One region of the Enterococcus sp. AZ177 genome, then DNA from elsewhere that is predicted to be linked to it. Evidence: riboswitches for the same ligand, from Rfam matches in the RefSeq annotation. Region 1 holds a riboswitch; each other region holds the start of a gene.
The links. A riboswitch is a leader RNA that binds a small molecule or an ion and turns the genes downstream of it on or off. The one in region 1 is predicted to bind magnesium.

Region 2: another riboswitch for magnesium. It lies ahead of IGJ34_RS03500 (LCP family protein); the one in region 1 lies ahead of IGJ34_RS05825 (phosphatase PAP2/LCP family protein).
Region 3: another riboswitch for magnesium. It lies ahead of IGJ34_RS06645 (LCP family protein); the one in region 1 lies ahead of IGJ34_RS05825 (phosphatase PAP2/LCP family protein).

Annotation. Positions count from the first base shown of each region.
Region 1 covers NZ_CP172944.1:1,181,406-1,186,752, forward strand. Annotated here, with positions in the region: gene IGJ34_RS05815 (ATP-binding cassette domain-containing protein) at 1-1,264, shown strand, start outside; gene IGJ34_RS05820 (ABC transporter ATP-binding protein) at 1,281-3,122, shown strand; M-box (ykoK) riboswitch at 3,329-3,496, shown strand; gene IGJ34_RS05825 (phosphatase PAP2/LCP family protein) at 3,662-5,224, shown strand.
Region 2 covers NZ_CP172944.1:720,837-726,183, reverse strand. Annotated here, with positions in the region: gene IGJ34_RS03510 (helix-turn-helix domain-containing protein) at 1-81, opposite strand, end outside; gene IGJ34_RS03505 (FAD-dependent oxidoreductase) at 71-1,405, opposite strand; gene IGJ34_RS03500 (LCP family protein) at 1,554-2,471, opposite strand; M-box (ykoK) riboswitch at 2,603-2,771, opposite strand; gene IGJ34_RS03495 (DUF4303 domain-containing protein) at 3,037-3,534, shown strand; gene IGJ34_RS03490 (hypothetical protein) at 3,766-5,253, shown strand.
Region 3 covers NZ_CP172944.1:1,348,084-1,353,430, reverse strand. Annotated here, with positions in the region: gene rnhC (ribonuclease HIII) at 1-96, shown strand, start outside; gene budA (acetolactate decarboxylase) at 197-910, opposite strand; gene alsS (acetolactate synthase AlsS) at 924-2,585, opposite strand; M-box (ykoK) riboswitch at 3,032-3,201, shown strand; gene IGJ34_RS06645 (LCP family protein) at 3,493-4,419, shown strand; gene IGJ34_RS06640 (FtsW/RodA/SpoVE family cell cycle protein) at 4,416-5,347, shown strand, end outside.

The DNA.
Region 1 (5,347 bases):
TGTCGCTGTTGCGGCTGTTCTAGTGTTAGTCTTAAGCCTATTATTAACAACCATGCCTAAGTTTAAAGCGTTACAAAATTTAGTCGACAGAGTGAACTTAGTATCACGTGAAATCATTACAGGACTTCCTGTTATCCGAGCTTTTTCTCGTGAGAAATTTGAAGAAAAACGTTTTGATGTTGCGAATACGAATTTAATGAAGACACAATTATTTGTAAACCGCGCAATGTCGATCATGATGCCTGTAATGATGCTTTTGATGAATGGTATTTCTGTGCTGATCGTATGGGTCGGCGGACATAACATGAATAACGGTCAACTTCAAGTTGGGGATATGATGGCGTTCATCACGTATACGATGCAAATCGTTATGGCCTTTATGATGTTGTCAATGGTTTCAATTATTCTACCTCGTGCTAACGTAGCTGCTGGTCGTGTGGAAGAAGTACTTGAAACAGAACCAACAATCAAAGATCCAGAACATCCTAAAGATGATCATGACTTTAAAGGCGAAGTGAAATTCGAAGGTGTAGAATTCCGTTACGGAGATGCCGATGAAGATGTGTTGCACCACATTAACTTTACAGCCAAACCAGGGCAAACAACGGCAATTATCGGTTCAACTGGTTCAGGTAAATCAACAATTGTGAATCTGATTCCGCGTTTGTTTGATGTAACAGGTGGTCGAATCACGATTGATGGAATAGACATTCGTGAATTGAGCTTACACAAATTACATGAAATTATTGGATTTGTGCCGCAAAAAGGAATCTTGTTCTCAGGTGATATTGCATCAAATATCAAGTTTGGCGATGCAAATATCTCAGATGAACAAATGAGAAAAGCTGCTGAAATAGCCCAAGCAGAAGAATTTATCGATTCAAATGAAAAAGGCTATAGCCGAGAAATTTCTCAAGGCGGAAATAATGTTTCTGGTGGACAAAAACAACGTCTATCCATTGCACGTGCCTTAGCGAAAAATCCTAAAATCTTGATTTTCGATGATTCATTCTCAGCACTAGATAATAAAACGGATGTAGCGTTACGAAAAGCGCTATCTGAAAATATAAAAGGGGCAACTCAAATCATTGTTGCACAAAAAATTTCTACGATTCTTCATGCAGATAATATTATCGTATTGAACGAAGGTCGTGTTGTAGGTCATGGAACACACGATGAACTAATGAAATCATCCACTGTCTATCAAGAAATTGCCCAATCACAATTGAGCAATGCTGAATTAGGCATAGAAGAAGCAGAGTAGGGAGGAGCGAATAATAATGGCAGAACAAACACAAAATCGCCCTCGTGGCGGACGCGGACCTGGACAAGGCGCTCCAGTGGAAAAAGCCAAAGATTTTAAAGGAACACTAAAAAAATTAATCTCCTATATTGGTGCTTATAAAATACCCGTTTTCTTTGTAATGATCTTTGCAATTGCTTCAACTGTATTTAACATTTGGGGTCCAAAAATCTTATCACAAGCAATCACAGAATTATTTAATGGCTTGATTAAAAAATATCAAGGAACCGGTGGTATTGATTTCAATAAAATTGGTGGAATCTTACTCTTTATGTTAGGACTTTACTTAGTGGCATCTGTTTTCGGGATTGTTCAAGGCTGGATCATGTCAACGATTTCGCAAAAGATAACGTATCGGATGCGTAAAGAAATTTCAGAAAAAATCAATCGCATGCCAATGAATTATTTTGAAAGTCGTACAACGGGTGAAGTATTATCTCGGATCACCAATGACGTAGATACTTTAGGACAGTCATTAAACCAATCCATCACTCAGTTGATCACATCAGTCTTTACCATCATTGGGGTTATTGTCATGATGCTATCGATTTCTGTTCAAATGACCGGTATTGCTATTTTGATTGTACCGATTTCAATGATCTTGATTTTAATTGTTGTGAAAAATTCGCAAAAATACTTTAAAACACAACAAGAATATCTTGGGGTTATCAATGGTAAAGTCGAAGAAACAATCGGTGGATACAACATCGTACGTCTATTCAATGATGAAGAAAACTCTCTTGAAGAATTCAAAACGCAAAATGACGTTTTATTCAAATCAGCTTGGAAATCACAATTTCTTTCTGGTTTAATGCAACCTATTATGAATTTTGTAGGAAACCTAGGCTATGTTGCTGTAGCGATTTTTGGTGGGATTTTAGCCTATAACGGTACAATCACAGTTGGAGATATCCAAGCCTTTATCCAATACGTTCGTAACTTGACACAACCTATTGCTCAATTGGCGCAAGTTTCAAACTTACTTCAATCAATGGCAGCATCAGCTGAACGTGTCTTTGAATTCTTAGAAGAAGATGAAGAAGCACAAACAGTACCAAACCCAGTTAAACTTGACAAAGCCAAAGGAATGGTCGACTTTGAACATGTTCGTTTTGGCTACACGCCAGACAAAATCATCATCAATGATTTCAGTTCACACGTTGATCCTGGTCAAACAGTGGCAATCGTTGGGCCGACTGGTGCAGGTAAAACAACAATGGTCAAACTATTGATGCGATTTTACGATGTAACATCTGGTGCGATCAAAATCGATGGATACAATATCAAAGACTTTAACCGTGCAGATTTACGCAAAAATATCGGAATGGTTTTACAAGATACATGGCTATTTAAAGGAACTATCATGGAAAATCTACGTTATGGTCGGTTAGATGCAACAGATGAAGAAGTTTATGAAGCGGCAAAAGCTGCCCATGTTCATCATTTTATCCAAACCTTACCAGGTGGTTATAATATGGAATTAAATGAAGAATCTTCTAATATTTCTCAAGGTCAAAAACAATTATTAACCATTGCTCGCGCTATTTTAGCGGACAAACCGATTTTGATTCTTGACGAAGCAACGTCTTCTGTTGATACAAGGACAGAAGGCTTGATTCAAGGCGCCATGAATAACTTGATGGCTGGCCGCACATCGTTCGTTATCGCTCACCGTTTGTCAACAATTAAAGATGCAGATAAAATCCTTTATATGCAAGACGGAGATATCAAAGAACAAGGAACACATGAAGAGTTGCTTGCTGCTGGTGGCTACTATGCATCGCTTTATAATTCTCAATTTGAAGAGCTAGATCAATAAACAATAGTTGAAAGAAGAGGGAGTTGTTTCTGCTCCTACCGGTTTTTCGGATTCTTTGAGACTGAGATATGACTCATAGAGTGATGTCTCAGTCTTTTCTTTTTTCTAAAAAAAACTTCCTTAATATTGATTAAGAAAAAATAAAGTCCCTTAAAATAACTTGAAAAAAAACTTTGTCAACGGTATTCTTAAAAAAATAAATAGATAAATAACCTTGTTAGGTGAGGCTCCTATACAAACATAGGCTATTGCGCAGAAACGTCGAAAGACGCCAATGTGTAAAACAGGAATGGTCGAATTAAGGCTTTTCATAAAATAGCTAAGAATGTTTCTTTACGTTGTATAGTGCTAAAACTCAGACGATGAGATTGATTGAAAGTCAAACGTCTTAGGAAAAAAATGTTTGGCTTTTTTCTTTTGGCGAATAATGAATGTATTGACTGATCGTGCAATGTTATTGGGCCTACTTGTGTTTTTTTAGGAATACTGACAATGTGTAAGTGATGTTATTTAATTTACGAAATGAAGGGATTTTAAACATGAATACGTATAAAGAAAAAAAGTTTACCCCCGCAATTTTAAGTACCATATTATTTGTGGTGCTGACCTTTTTAGTTGTTCAGAATGTCTCGTGGTTTCATCAGATTGATTCAGCGATTTATCAATTTAATTGGAAACCAAACGAGATGATTACGAGCAGTGTGAATCTGTTTGCTAAGACGGCAACCATTGTACCAATTTTTAGTGTAAGCTTAATTAGTTCATTTTTACTTTGGCGGAAAAAACAACCATTATTGGCATTTTGGCTGAGTAGTAACGTTTTGGTTGTTAGTGCTTTGGGGTTTATCTTAAAGCATATTGTTGCAAGGGCAAGACCTGATGTGTCGCAGTTAGCTGAGCGTTCGTCATACAGTTTTCCAAGTGGTCATTCACTTTTAGCTATGTGCTTGGTATGCTCAATTTTGTTAGTGACACAGAAAAGAAAAGACAAACTTTTAAAAACGATGTTGATCCTCTATGTTGTTTTGATTGGAATAAGTCGAATTTATTTGAGAGTCCATTATCCGAGTGATGTTATTGGTGGATTTCTTTTAAGTTTTTCATGGGTAAATCTTTCGTACGTTTGCCTTCAAAGAATGTTCCTTAACAGGACATTTTCAACGTCAGATGATAAAAAACGTTTTGTGCAAAAAACGATTTTAGGCGCTTTAACACTTGTGTTATTGGCTGTTGCAGGTGCATCTGCATATGGCGCGACTGTGTTTAAGAATGTGCAAAAAACAGCAGATAAAATATATCAACCACTGAATCGAAACACCAAGCCAGTAGAACTGAACAATAGTGAACCCGTAAGTTTTTTACTTCTAGGCATTGCAAATGACTCAAAGCGTCAAACAGATTTTCGAGCAAATACGATCATGGTCGTGACAGTTAATGATCAATTAAAGAAAACAACGATTACAAGCATACCTAGAGATGCCTACGTAGAAATTATTGGAAAAGAAGGGGCATACGATAAAATCAATCATGCGCATTCTTTTGGTGGTGAGGAAATGATGATTGATACGATCGAGCATTATTTAGACATCCCAATCAATCATTATTTTGTGATCAATATGGATGGATTAGCTGCATTAAGTGATGCTGTCGGAGGCGTCACTGTTAATAATGATTTTGCCTTTGACGCCGAAGGAATCCATTATCCTAAAGGGGAACAGCATCTAGGTGGTTGGGAAACCTTACAGTACGCAAGGATGCGTTATGAAGATCCGCTAGGGGATTACGGTAGACAAAAAAGACAGCGAGAAGTGACGATTCAGTTGACTAAAGAATTACTGTCGATGAAAAGTGTATTTCGTTATCAAGAGTTGTTAGATGTTATTGGTGAAAATGGCCAGACAGATATGACATTAGATCAAATGATGCTGTTGATGAAAAATTATCAAAAGGCACTAGAGAACATTGAAAGCTATCAAATGCAAGGCGAAGACTTTACTGGTGATGGTTATACGGGTGAGGAAGGTATTTCTTATCAAATTATTCCTGAAACAGAAAAAGAAAAAGTTACATTGGCATTGAAGAAACAATTAAATTTAGAATAGTATGTGTGTAGCATCAAGTGTCCATTAGTCAATTGTTAGTTACAACATTGGATGGATCTTTTAAGACCTTATTGTTTCCAAAGAAAAAAAATAGGGTACGCCCCTAAAGGTAGATTTTTTTGT
Region 2 (5,347 bases), 460 kb from region 1:
TCGACCGCCAGCCAAAATTACTTTCTTTAAAATCCCGATTTCTCTTGCTTCTTTCTTATCTAATAATTCTTCAATTTTCATCCGTATCACTCCACAATCCTTCAAATCCTAACTGATTCGTGATGTCAATCACGTTGGAATAATATGGATGATACAAGAAATCTTTTTGATAAAGCGCTTCAAGTTTTTGACCCATTTGAATACCAAGTGCTAGTGTGTTGATTTTCTCTAAAATATTTGCTTTGGAAATTAATTGTGCTCCCAAAATTTTGTGGCTCTCTTTTTCAAAAATAATTTTTCCACAAATTTTTTCACATCCTGAAAATTGAGCACTTTTTTGCTGAACATGGGCAACAGCAATTGACTGCCCGTGAAAGAGCCCCTCTGCTTCCGTCAACCCAGTACTTGCGATATAATAATCAACAAGTTTTGTTCCAATCGTTCGAAGCGAGCCGACAAATGGTGTTGTTGGTTCAACAAGATTTTGAGCTACAACTAAGCCAGCTCTAACCGCATTATTCACTAAAGGAATGTAAAAAGAGTCCTTTGACACGCCATACTGGACCTGAATACAGTCACCGATTGCAAAAATATCTGTTTGAGAGGTTTGCAAGTACTCATTTACAAAAACAGTCTGATCTGTATGCGTTTGAATAGATTCATCCAAATAGCCTAGATCCGGACGGACATTCATCGCAAAAATCGCACTATCACATAACAGTTTAGATTTCTTTGTTTCAATCAGTAGACCTTCATCTGTGTCGATCGCTTTTTCAACCATTTCATCAAAATGAAATACAACACCTCGAGACTCCATTTCGGCTTGTACTGGTCGTATCATCTCCTCATCGAAATACTTGAATAATAAATAATCCATCCGCTCAAAAAGATGCACTTCTTTTCCTTTTTTCAACAGCATATCTGCTGCTTCCCCACCGATTTGTCCACCACCGATCAAGGCTACTTTATCACTCCTTTCCAATCGTTCAATAGCTTGTAAAACGCCAGGTAAAAATTTATATTTTAATACCTTTTCTGAATCACTACCCAGAATTTTCTGCGACCATTGACTAGAACCTGTCGCTAAAATCAATTTATCGAAAGACATAAAAAACGTTGCTGCTTGTTTTTCATACTTAACGATATACTGTTTCGAATCCATACTGACCACTTTGGCATTTAACAACAAAGAAATACCCTTTTCTATTAATTGTTGTTCTGAAATAAACTCTGCAGTTTGAATAGATTCGCTTGTTTTATTAAAATACCGGTTGATTCCTCCCGGCAAATAACCAATCGTTTCCTGTTTCTCGATTAAATGAATTTCTGCAACGGGGTGTTTTTTTCTAATAGCCAAAGCAGCCGACACGCCAGCAAAAGATGCACCAATGATCACAACTTTCATAGTAAACCCTTCCTTCTAAATAAAAAAAACGCTTTCTTAAAGAATAGCATACGCTTGGTCTAATCGCATAGAATTAAACTGATTTACTTTCCGTTTTTATAAAAAAATCCGTTTACCCACATCAAGGAGAGCAAACGGATCCATTATGTTATTCTTTGTCTTTCATAAAATTCTGAATCGCTTCAGCATTCGTTTGTTCATCTAATTCAATCACGCTTCCAGATTCAGTATAATCATTGAAGTTCCATGACCCTTCTACGGGAACAGATAGTGATTTTAATGGTTTCACTTTTCCAGTTAGAAAATCTTTTGCTAAATCGATTAGAAGACTTGTGGGTACATTTGTATCGATTTTTCCGACCATTTTCCCTGCTACTTGTGGTAATTCCCAAATTGGAATCAAATCTTTAGATTGCTCTACTAAAGCATCCATCACCTGTTGTTGACGTCTGATCCGACCGAAATCGCCTTCTTCATCCATTCTAAAACGAGCATACTGCAGTAAACTATTACCATGTAATGTTTGTTTCCCTTTAAAGATATCCACACCGTCTAAATTAATATCTTTTTCAGCGTCAATCGTTACCCCTTTTGGATAAAGCTCGTCAATAATATCACTAAATTCTTTAAAATCCATGACTACATAATAATTGATTGGTAAATCAAAATTCGTTTTCAGCACGTCTTTTGTCATTTGTGCACCACCATATGCATATGCGGCGTTTATTTTATCTTGTCCGCCATCTGGAAAAGTTACATAGCTGTCTCTCATAATCGAAATCAATTTAGGCTGCTTCGTTTTCCCATCATAGTGCGCTACCATAAGCGTATCTGAACGCCCTTGGTCTTCATCGTCATCTCTTGAATCATTTCCGACGATCATCACAGTCAACTCTTTATCACTTGCTTGTTCATCACCAGTGAAATTCTGGTTCTTATTGGACAATGTTGATTCACTTTCTTCCTTGGCTGTTTGGAATGAAATGGCTGCATAACATCCTACACTGACAACGACAAGAAGAATAGATAATACCGTGATAATCACTATTTTTACAGATTTCTTCATTGGTTATTCCTTTCTATAGCTCCGCTAATTCATTGGATAAAAACAAAAAACTTCACCAAGAGCACTCAGCGAAGGGATTAGACTATAGGCGTTTAAATTGATGACATTTGCCATTTATTTAGAACGTACCTTACTCTTCTCTTCGTTGAGTTTTAGCACTATATAACGTAAAAAGCATTGCTTTTAGCTACTTTGAAAAACGCCTTAATTCGACGAATTTTGTCCTACCCATACCTGTCTTTCGACATTACTGAGCAGTAGCCTGTGTTTATATAGGAGCCTCACCTAACAAGTATTTAATTCATTTTAAACTATAATCGTATCGAATCACAAAGTCAAATTAAATTTGATAGACGTTATCCAACTTGTGTAGTTATGTTCCTAAACTAAACCGACTCTGTGCTTGTTCCCACGGTAAAATCCACGCTGGCTAATAAATCGTTTCACTAAAAAATCTTTATATTTTCTTAAAAAATGACTATCCAACTAAAAAAAAAACTTTAGATAGACATTCTTTCTTTTATCTGTTTCAATGTTTAAAAGACCCAACTTTTGGAGGCTATAAATGGACCATTTTTTAGAAAAACAGCAAGAGTATTTTTTTAACTTTTTAACAGACAGCATTGACAATTTTTTACTAGATCATTCCGATGAACGATTTTATGCATTTGCTTTGGACTGCAATATTTATGAGGAAGGTGAAATCAACTTATGCTTTAATACAGTAGACCTTTGGCGAGAAACAACCAGTTATTACGCAACTAAAGGCTACACTAAAACACAATTGGAAGAAATGAAGTACAATTCCGGTGATTGGGATGAAAATCAGCGATTTGCCTCTCTTCATTTATTTGATGATTGGGTAGAAGATGAACAAGATATTGAGGTAGTTCTTGAATGGCTTTGCCAGCAACTCATTCTTTTGACCGATAACGAAACATTTAAACGAATCCCAAAAACAGAAGACTTCAAACTGCTCGTTTATGATCATGATGAAACGCCAGCCGACTCACAAGAACGATTTGAAAAAATAGGCATGTCAGATTTTTTTCAAATAGAATAGCGAAAAAGGAATCAGTAAAACAGAAATCTGTTTGCTCTGATTCCTTTTCCTTTTTCTTAGCTACTAAAATTATGTTCTATATTATTGGCTATAACTAATCAAGTGGGATTTAAACAGGATCAAGACAGTGAATTGAAAGGTTTGGGAGACGTTAACATTATATACTACAAATAGGAATTCCACTATAACAGACGTGTTATAAACTTAAAAAAAAAGAGAGAAGGAATAAAAATGGGTATCACACAAGCACAAGGTGTACAATGGGCAAAAAATTCAATTGGGAAAGCATATGACTATGATAAAGCTGCTGGGGTTCAATGTTTTGATTTAATCAATCAATATGGGCACGATTTATTTGGCGTTTCTTTTTCTGGAGCATATGCAAAAGATTTGATGCGAACAGGTAATGTTGGAGGCTTTCGAGTCATTCCAAATACGGCAGGATTTTTGCCATTACCAGGAGATATTTTTGTTTATAATAATGGTTTTGCAGGTCATACTGGAATTGTTGTAGGATCAGTAACAAGTAATGGATTTATAGGCGTAGATCAAAATGGCCGAGGAAATAACGATCCCTGCACGCAACGTACATTTAATTACAATAGCTTTGCAGGGGTCGTACGTCCGCCTTTTACAGTTACACCACCATTTCCAAGTAGAGCCTGTAAGGTTAAAGTTGGAAATATTGTTCGACTATTAGGTAGCGCAACAAATGCATCACCATGGTCATCGAATGAAAAAATTCCAGCTAACGTAGTTAATCAATACTATAAAGTAGAACAGATACACAAACTTAACACAAAAGTGGGCAACTCAGAATATCAAGTACTGATTAACTCCAATGCAAGTACTTACCGAAAATGGATCTATGAACATGATCTATCCCTTGCTCCAGCACCTAAATTCAAAATTGGAATGAAAGCTCGTTTAAGTACAGGAGCAACAAATGCAAGTCGCTACTGGAGTAGACGTATTTTGGAAAAAAAATACCTTGGGCAAGAATATGTAATTCGTGACGTAAATGCAACAGCTGAATCACACAGCCCCTATCAATATTTAATTAACAATAAGTCTCTAGGTAACTTATGGGTCTTAGAACAAGACTTAGCAGATCGGACCATTCGCTATATTACAAAGGAACCTTTTATGGATCAAACACGTAACCAAAATGCCGAAATGAAAAATGGCTCATTTTATAAAATCATTATCAATAATATTGGACTTGAATCCAGAGCCAAAAAAATGGCTGAATTTACGAGACTAAAAACTTGGCCTATGTTGACAAATGGGAATGTCTTTTTAATTGAATACCCAACACACTTGATGGTCAAAGTTGTAGGTGTTAAACCAGAGTGGACTAATACCTTTAAATCGGAATGTTTAAGACTAACTAAAGGGCAAATATCTAACTACAATGGAAGAGATATGCAAGTTGTTTTACAGACAGATAAAAAATACAACTGGATTGAAATTGATAATTTACCCAAAAATTGGGAAGCAATCAGCAATCGTTTAAGAAGAAATTTACGTGAAAGATTCTGTCAGTCTTTTCTTTCTACACGGATTTCTTACGTAAAACAAGGGGATGGAAACTTCTATCTCCAGATTATAAATATCGAAAATCATGCACGAGCAACTGAAATTGCAACTAATTTGAAAAAATGGTTTCCAGGAGATACCAATGAATATACGAATGCTCAGATATTTTTACAAAAATAAGCTCTTTGATTACAATCATTAAATAGCATAAGAAACAGAGTCTTGATGTACTACCTTCAAAAGCTAAACTTTTAGGGCATCACATCTGGACTCT
Region 3 (5,347 bases), 170 kb from region 1:
GCTAAAGGTGGGATGACATTACTAAGTAAATATGTGAAACTTCATTTTGCAAATACAGAAAAAGCGAAAAAATTGCTTCAAAATGAAAGAGCCTGAGACAGAAGCTTATTTCCCAAGGGATTGCTTCTGCTCTCGCCTTTTATTCGCAACTAGGGTGTGAAACAAAAGTGATTTTTACTTTTGTCCCACACCCTTTCTATTCCGCTTCTTGAATTTCTTTATCTAAATCAGCATAATCAATGGCTGTATGAATAAATGTTTCATCATATTTGGGAAAATGTTGAAATAATGAGTCCATGGGTTCAATCTCAATCACCCCTGATTCCAATTCAAAATCTATCAGGTGTCCGCCAAACGTTTGCTTGTCGTCTATAAAATGCAAATGAAACTCTGCTGCTGCAACACCTTGAAATAGTTCCGGTGTGAAGAAGCCAAGTATAGTGCCAGTAACCATTTCTTTTTCAAACTCAGGCTGTTCTTTGGATACTTCAACCAATCGTTTATAAGGTTTTTGCTGTTTGGGCATCACTCGAATATGGACTGTTTTAAATTTCCCATGAATTTTGATTGCATGAAAAAGGTTTTCGCTCTTTAAATGTTCGCTGATTAATTTATTTGTTTTTGAATAATCTATAGGACCAGCCACTGGAAAAGTGATTGTTGGTTTAAATGTAGTCACAGCTGCATAAGGTGTTTCTTGTTTGCCATCTAGTGCAACCAAGGCCCCATCTTCCCTTCCTTGAAAAGCTTTCCCCTCTAAAATGATTAACTCCCCATCTAAACCGGATAAAGTACCGATCCCAAAATCACCTTTTTTTAAAATATTAGTGATTGTTTCAGTCCCATCCATCAAGCCTGCCATTAAAGCTCCTAAAGTTCCGTGCTGATATAAGACTGTTTCTTTTGTCATTGTTATCACCTTTCTAATAAAATTGATCTGGCAAAATCGTTTCGCCAAGTTTTTCGTTATCTTGGTAATCAATTGGAATATCGATCACAACAGGTCCTTCTGTTTCAATTCCTTTTAAAATTGCTGCTTTTAATTCTTGAACATTCTCAGCGCGTAATCCTTTGGCTCCAAAAGCCTCAGCATATTTCACAAAATCGACGGGTCCAAAGTCCACACCAGAAATTCGATGATATTTAAGTTGCTCTTGAAATTCAACCATGTTATAACGTCCGTCATTCCAAATCAAATGAATGATATTTAATTTTTTTCGGACTGCCGTCTCAAGATCCTGAGCAGAAAACAAAAAGCCACCATCCCCTGAAATTGATAGTATTTGCGTGTTTGGTCGAACCAATGCTGCTGAAATCGCCCAAGGAAGAGCAACACCTAATGTCTGCATCCCATTACTAAAAAGTAAATGTCTCGGCTCATAACTTCTAAAATGACGAGCCATCCAAATATAATGACTCCCTACATCAACAGTGACTGTCATATCGTCTGTTACTATATTTTGCAATGTTTCGATCACTTCTAGAGGGTGAATCAATCCTTTTGTTGTCCTCTCTTTCACATCGTCTCGTTTAACCAGTTTTTCATGCAATAAATCCAAATATCCTATCGCTTTATCAGATAATCCTTTCGCTTCAATACTTGGTAAAAGAACGGTTAATGTCTCAGCAATGTCGCCGATCAGTTCTCGTTCCGGTTGGAAATATTGGTCGATTTCAGCCGGTGTATCATCAATTACTATAATCGCCGAATCTCCTTCTGCATTCCAATTTCTAGCCTCATATTCTATTGGATCATAGCCGACCGCAATCACCAAATCACTGCGTTTTAATAGCATATCACCTGGTTGATTGCGAAACAAACCGATTCGTCCGAAGAAGTGGTCTTCTAATTTTCGAGAAATCACTCCTGCAGCTTGGAACGTTTCAACGACTGGAATGTTCGTTTTCTCAACGATTGCGCGAATTGCCTTTGCTTCTTTATCTGTAGAGGCACGCATCCCGACCAATAACACAGGCAGCTCAGCCGCTTGAATCCGTTGTGAAAGGTAGTCGATATCTTTTGATGAAGCAGAGCCGATTTTCGGATCACTCAATGGTTTTATGCCGACAGATTCTACTGGAGCATCAACTACATCTTGCGGAATACTGATAAAACTAGCTCCTTTTTTTGACGACTTTGCCAATCGATAAGCATTTGCTAAGACTTCAGAAATGGTCTCTGGATCTTGAATTTCTGCACTGTACTTCGTGATTGGCTCGAATAAAGCTGCATTGTTCATACTTTGGTGGGTTAATTTTAATAAGTCTCTTCGTTTTACTTGACCACCGATCGCCAGTACAGGATCGCCTTCTGCTGTAGCCGTTACTAACCCTGTAGCGAGATTACTCGCACCTGGACCACTCGTTGCAACAACTACACCTGGATTTCCAGTCAAGCGACCAACGGCAGCTGCCATAAAGGCTGCATTTTGTTCATGACGCGTTACGATCAATTCTGGGCCATCATCGACTAACGCATTAAACAGACCATCAATCTTTGCTCCTGGAATTCCAAAGACATAATCGACTTGATGATTTTTCAAACTCTCAACAATCACTTCGGCACCATTTCTGCTTTTATCCATTACGTGTTACACCCTTTCTGAAATCATGTTTCATTAAACCAATTCCCTTATACAAAAAAGAATATAAAGAATCTACATTAAGGAAAACCGTATTTTATAGTACAGTTACAAACCCTGTATCAATTTCAATTATAGCATGTTGCCTATTATTTGTTTAATCATTTGATCCCAAAAATAAGAGAACATCGAAACATAAAGGTTCATACTTTCCGATATTCTTTCTAAATCATTAGATAGCAATTATTTGAGGCTATGTTTAAGAAAGAGTAAAGAAAATAGTACGTAGTCATTTTCCACTCTTTTCAACTCGACCGCTATACCCCTCTAGAAAACGGAATTTTCTACTTTAAATAACAAGTATATCCGTTTCAGATCGACATATTATAAAAAAATTAATATTTACTTTATTGACTTTAACGAAGATATTCACTATATTTAGGGCGATCTGAATAACTTGTTAGGTGAGGCTCCTATGGAAACACAGGCTACTGCTCAAAAATGTCGAAAGACAGGAATGGGTAGGACAGGAATTGTCGAATTAAGGCTTTTCACAAAGTAGCTAAAAGCTCTGCTTTTTACGTTTCATAGTGCTAAAACTCAACGATGAGAATGATGAAAAGCTCTTTTTGTGCTGAAATCAATCCACCTTCGCTGAGTTATTCTAAGCGAAGGTTTTTTGTTTTGATAGATAATGTTGACAGAATTTTATTTCCAGGAGGTGGATATACAAATCGAAGGAGAAAACATCTCTTCATTGTGATTTAATGGTTTAGAGATACTTCTTTTAATTTTGACTTACTGTGATTCATTATTTTAGTATAAAGATCTTTTTGTCCCCCATCTAAATCAATTCCTAATGCCAAACTTTATTTGATGATCAATTAAAATGATTAGCGAGGAATAAACTATGAAAACTGGAATAAAATGGTTAATTTGTATAATTCTTTTTGTTCTCTTGATTTTTACAGGAATTGGGAGTTACACCGCAATAAATTTTCATAATGGAAAAAAAATGGCTCAATCCCAAGTGAATAAGAGCAAGAATACTAACTTCTCTGGTGATCAACAGACAAATCTGAAAGAGATCACGATTATGTTAATTGGTGATGACGGTCGTGAAGATGATGAAGATGGCGGACGTGCTGATACATTAATGGTCGCCCACTATAACAGTGAAACAAAACAACCAAAATTAATATCAATCATGAGAGATTCTTATGTGTCAATACCTGGACATGGGTTAGAGAAAATCAATGCTGCTTACGCGTACGGCGGAGCCGAATTAACACGAAAGGTCCTCAATGACTCATTTGGTTTGCCAATCAATTATTATATTTCGGCAGATTTTACTCATTTTGTTCAATTAATCAATGAACTTTATCCAAAAGGGATTGAAATCGATGCAGAAAAAGATATCAACCTAGACAATGTCGACATCAAAAAAGGCAAACAACTCATGGATGGTAACACGTTATTACAGTATGCTCGTTTTCGAATGGATGAAGAGGGCGATTTTGGTCGAGTAAGAAGACAACAACAAGTTATGGACGCACTGGCAAAACAATCTAAAGATGCTGTCTCCTTCTTACAACTTCCGAAAATAGCGGGCGAAGCGGTCGGTTACTTAGATACGAATATCCCCACTGATCTTCTTATAGATTTAGCAAAAGATTTTCTATCAGGCAATGTCAAAACGCTTGAAACTTTATCTGTACCAGTTAAAGGGAGCTGGGCATTTAACGATTATACTGATGCTGGAAGTGTCTTAGAAATAGACGAGAAACAAAATGAAGAAGCTATTCATAGCTTTTTGGATGATGGGGCAGCGAAATGAAACAATCCAAAAGATTCTCTAAGATGCATTATTTAGATTTTTATGTTTTGGTCCCTTATTTTATTTTGTCAATCATAGGTATTTTAATGGTCTATAGTTCAAGTTCCTATCAATTATTAGATAGTGACCTTGGAACGTCGAGTAAAGCAATCAAACAAACGATGTATTTTCTTTTTAGTATCGTGTGTATGAGTTTTGTTTATCGGATTAACTTGTCCGTTCTTCGTAAACCTAAAATGATGTATGTTATTTTGGCGATGACGTTCTTATCTATTGTTGCTTTGCCCTTTATTGGAACAAGTGTTGGTGGTGCTAAGCGCTGGATCAATCTAGGCGTACTTTTGTTTCAACCATCTGAGTTAGTTCCTTTAGTACTCGTTCTTTATTTAGCTGCAAACTTGGCTAAAACAGACACGCTCGTTCCTTTTAGGTTCAAAGATCATAAACGTTCTTTATTTGTGGCTATGTTCTTTATGTTTTTTGTAGCTTTACAACCAAATATTGCTGGAGCGTCAATGATTTTTATCCTTGTTTTAGTCTTGTTTTTATCCAGCGGACTATCTCCTTTATTTATGTCGATAGCTTTAATTGGTTTCGTTGCGATAAAACGTTTAGGAACCGTTCTTTTATTGTCGATTCCAACAAATTGGATGCCTGAAAAATTCGGGTATTTAGTAACTCGTTTCGAAGTGATGCAAAATCCTTTCATTGATCCGACTGGCAAAGGGTTTCAAACGTCAAATGCTTATTATGCCATGCATAATGGTGGTTTTTGGGGCTTAGGTTTAGGCAATAGTATTCAAAAAAAGGGGTTCCTGCCAGCTGCTGATACAGATTTTATTTTTGCCATTTGTATCGAAGAGCTGGGATTGATTGCTTCTTTAGGGATTTTATTTTTAGTATTCTTTATGGTTGCTCGTTTATTTTT